DNA from 2 places in the Pantoea sp. F_5 genome. Region 1 is predicted to be linked to the other one. Evidence: predicted binding sites of a transcription regulator. Region 1 holds the regulator's gene; the other holds the start of a gene.
The links. The regulator Fur, encoded in region 1, represses iron uptake genes when iron is present. The targets are predictions, from matches to a motif close to ATAATAATGAGAACNACTATCAA.

Region 1 (2,204 bases):
ACGCAGGAGCAAATGTCGGGGCTTTAACCGTTCACCGGTTTTCTCTCGTCTGCTATTATTCGCTGAAATGTGCTGCGGCACACATCTCATTATCAGGATTTAAGAGGTTATTTTACTCATGGCACTCGTAGGCATCTTCTTTGGCAGCGATACCGGCAATACCGAAAACATTGCAAAAATGATCCAGAAACAGCTGGGTACAGACGTTGCAGAAGTGCATGACATCGCGAAAAGCACAAAAGAAGATCTGGAAGCGTTTGATATCCTGCTGCTGGGCATTCCGACCTGGTACTATGGTGAAGCGCAGTGCGACTGGGATGACTTTTTCCCGACGCTGGAAGAGATCGATTTCAACGGCAAGCTGGTTGCGCTGTTTGGCTGCGGCGATCAGGAAGATTACGCGGAGTACTTCTGTGATGCGATGGGCACGATCCGTGACATCATTGAGCCGCACGGTGCCGTAATTGTAGGCCACTGGTCAACTGAAGGTTATCACTTCGAGGCCTCAAAAGGGCTGGCCGATGATACCCACTTCCTGGGTCTGGCCATTGATGAAGATCGTCAGCCTGAACTGACTAACCAGCGTGTAGAGCAATGGGTTAAGCAGATTTCTGATGAACTGCAGCTGAAAGATATCCTCGAAGCCTGATCCTGTACGACTCAATGTGAGCGCCAGCTCACATTGAGGCAATGGAAATTCCTATAGAAATAATAGCCACATTTTTTTAACTTTCTCCGTTTAATCTGTAGAATACCCGCATCGATCTTCCGCTTATTTTTTCAGTCGGCAAGACTAAGCGATGTACCAACAGACATCTGCCAGAATCCTCCCCGGCCCGGTGACCTATCCCCCACAGCCCGTGATGATTCAGGCACGCCCTCTGGTTTTCATTTCATCGCTTCAGTTCTATAATGAGACGCAAATGAGAATGAGCGCAGATCGACATTCAAGGCGACAAGCCACAAAAGTGAATATAGTGACAGGACAAAATCCGCATGACTGACAACAACACCGCATTAAAGAAGGCTGGCCTGAAAGTGACGCTGCCCAGACTGAAAATTCTGGAAGTGCTTCAGGAACCTGAGTGCCATCACGTCAGTGCGGAAGATTTGTACAAACGCCTGATCGACATCGGCGAAGAGATTGGCCTGGCTACCGTTTACCGTGTCCTGAACCAGTTCGATGACGCTGGTATCGTGACCCGTCATAACTTTGAAGGCGGCAAATCTGTCTTCGAACTGACGCAGCAGCATCACCACGATCATCTGATCTGTCTGGATTGCGGCAAAGTTATTGAGTTCAGCGATGAGTCGATCGAAACGCGTCAGCGTGAAATCGCCACCCGTCATGGCATCAAGCTGACCAACCACAGCCTCTATCTCTATGGACACTGTACGCTGGGCGATTGCCGGGAAGACGAAACCCTGCACGACCAGTAACGCGGCCTGAAATAAAAAAACCGGTGAATTCACCGGTTTTTTTTCGTCTGTCTTCGGCTGTTGTATCAGGCCACCAGCGTCTCCTGCAGATAGCGCCAGCGTGGAATAGAGCTGCTGCAGTCCAGTATCGCCAGCGAGATACGGCTCTGATTATTGCCATTCATCATCTGCATTTCGCGATACTGTACGGTGATCTCTTTTTCATGATGAGAGAGGATGACGTGTTCGCAGGTGACAATGCGCATCCCTTCGCGCTGTCCCTGCAGCTGCCGGAAAAGCGCCTCGACCTCGTTCAGATTGCACTCTCTGCCCTTTGGAGTCACCATGCGGAACTCAGGATGAAAATAGGACATCAGCAGCTCAAAACTGTCGTCAGATCCGGCAGGCTGGTTAAAAATACGTTCAATGAGCTGATGTAAAACGACCACACTGTTTCTGGCTTCCAGGGCGAGAACTGTCATTTTTTTTCCTTCTGTAACCCGCTTTGCAACCTCTGAGAGCGCATAGCCTACCTGAAAGCGGATAATTCACACCCGGAAATTGATTAATTTTTTTAAACTCAGATTTCTCTCACAATGCAGCATTTAATCGGTTGCGGTTAGGTCAGAATAAATGTCGGCAATGATTAAAATCAGGGCAACAAAAAAGGGCGATAAGTCGCCCTTTTGTCATTTTATGAGGTCAGCCTCAAAAAAATTATTCGCCAGTTTTCGCCCAGGTATCACGAAGACCGACGGTGCGGTTAAACACCAGTTGCGATGGCG
Region 2 (2,204 bases), on a different contig from region 1:
CCACACGCACGCCCGGCACGATAGCCGCTCGGTGTCCGGCAGCATCGAAGCTAATAGTATCCTGCAGATAACCGCCAACGGTGTAGCTGCGACTGTTAGCCTGCGGCTGCATGATCTCAGTATAAGCACTGGCTGGCGGTGCCTGACGAAAAGGCCGTTCAGTATCGACCAGACGCGCATTTAACCCGGCACTCAGCTCATGCCGCCCGACGCTTTTAAGCGCGCGGGTGTCAAAGCCGTAGCTGTCGCTGTTGTAGTCGGAGTAAACGGTTTGCCAGGCGGTGGCGTTCGACGGCATCAGGGTGTTGTCATGTGCCTGGGTTTGCTGCCAGTAAACGCGGGTCGTCAGAGTGTCGATCAGATCATTGTAAGGGGTGTACTCATCCGCCAGGCTGATGCCCCAGCGTCGGGTATCGCTCTGCTGCTGCGCCGTTCCCCAGACCGTATTGCCGGATGTGCTCCAGCTGTCGTAATGGCTATGGTGCGTTTTGTGATAGTAATCGAAAGTCGCGCTGAGCTTGTGAAGATCATTGGGCTGCCAGATGCCCGAGGTCATAAAGGCATCGGAATGCCAGTTAGCCGGATAGGCATCAACCGTGCCGCTGTTATTGCGGGTCTGTTGTCCGTCGCGACGACTGTAAACAAAGATTCCCCGCAGCGTATCATCGCCTGCTGCTGCCGTAATGCCGTTGTGCCAGCTGCGGCTGGCGGAGTCGTAGTCGCTTTGAAAACCAAAATAGTTGCGTTTACCGGGATTCAGATAGTCATCCGGGGATTTGTTACGGAACGAGACATTGCCGCCAATCGCGTTATTCGGCTGATCCACTGCCGTGGCACCCTTCTCAATGCCGATGTGGCCAAACATATAGGGATCGATGTAATCGCGGCCAATCCCAAAGCTGTCGAGACCGGCACGTCCCACATAGCTGCGGCCGGTGGCCTGCGGTAACGGAATGCCATCCACATCGAGACCAACGCGGTTGCTCTCTAAACCACGAATGTTGTAGCCAGTGTAACCGGCCCGGTCAAAGCCGCTCTTACCGGCTGAGGAGCCGCCACTGGTGCCGGTGGCGCTGATCAGCGGTTCATAGCGCATGATCGATCCAAAATCAGTGGCACCACGTTGCTGCAAATCGCTGGCGGAGAGCGTGGTTTTGCTGCCCGCCGTTTGTTTGATCTCCGGTGCAGTCACCGTCATTACCGGTTCAGCACTGCTGCCATAGCGGTCGGAAAGGGTCAGCGTGGCAGGTTCACTGCCCACAGCGTAGGTGCAGGTGGCATTGATAAAGGTGGCGAGCAACGCCAGCTCAGACAGACGCGGTTGCGTCAATCTCCGAAAACGTGGTGACATAGGCGCGAATTACCTGATTAATTGTTAGTATTCGCTCACTTGCTTGCTGCAACATAAAAAACGGCTCTGCATAAAAGCCGTAAAAAATCAGAACATCATGCGGGTGTAATCATTATCGCCGGGAATTTAATGCAACTGATAATCATTATCAATATTATTTACATTAAGGCTTAAACCACAGCGCACAAATTGTTAACCCGAATGCATCTGCATTTATCAATACGTAAAGGAAGAGAGTTATGGCGCAAAAACCTGTGGTTGTTATTCACTACTGTATGCAATGCAACTGGCTGATGCGGTCAGCGTGGATGGCACAGGAACTTCTGCATACCTTCGCCGAGGATCTGGCTGAGGTCACGCTGAAACCCGGCACCGGCGGTATTTTTGAGATTACGCTGGATGGTCATCTGCTGTGGGAACGTAAGCGGGACGGCGGTTTCCCGGATGCGACTACCCTGAAACAGCGCGTGCGCGACATCTGTTTCCCGGATCGTACCCTGGGTCACATCGATAAGAATAAGAGTGAAATCAGCTGATTAACTGTGGGTGACTTTATCAGCCGCGTCGTGCAGCGCCCTAATCAGCGTCTGCAGCGCGGCTTCTGAAATATCTTCCTGCGCCAGTCGTTGATTCAGAGCCACCTTCAGCCCGTGAATTGCCTGCTCCACAGCAGGAATGCTGCGGTTATTGACCACGATTGCCAGCGTAGAGAGACGCGTAATCAGGCTGGCTACCGTTTCGCGGTTATCCGCCAGCTGCGCCTCACCAGCCGCCGTCAAACGGTAAGCTTTACGCGCTGCCTGCGCATCCACCACCTGAATCGCCTCCATCTCTTCCAGCAGCGTCAGGTTGG

Region 2: a site for Fur is predicted at 1,487-1,509, ahead of F3I44_RS05640 (TonB-dependent receptor domain-containing protein). Genes of this name have one in related genera too.

What each region holds. Positions count from the first base shown of each region.
Region 1 covers NZ_VWUO01000009.1:73,057-75,260, reverse strand. Annotated here, with positions in the region: gene fldA (flavodoxin FldA) at 119-649, shown strand; gene fur (ferric iron uptake transcriptional regulator) at 997-1,440, shown strand; gene F3I44_RS13535 (hypothetical protein) at 1,506-1,901, opposite strand; gene glnS (glutamine--tRNA ligase) at 2,137-2,204, opposite strand, start outside.
Region 2 covers NZ_VWUO01000003.1:204,027-206,230, reverse strand. Annotated here, with positions in the region: gene F3I44_RS05640 (TonB-dependent receptor domain-containing protein) at 1-1,351, opposite strand, end outside; gene F3I44_RS05635 (SelT/SelW/SelH family protein) at 1,591-1,887, shown strand; gene F3I44_RS05630 (PadR family transcriptional regulator) at 1,888-2,204, opposite strand, start outside.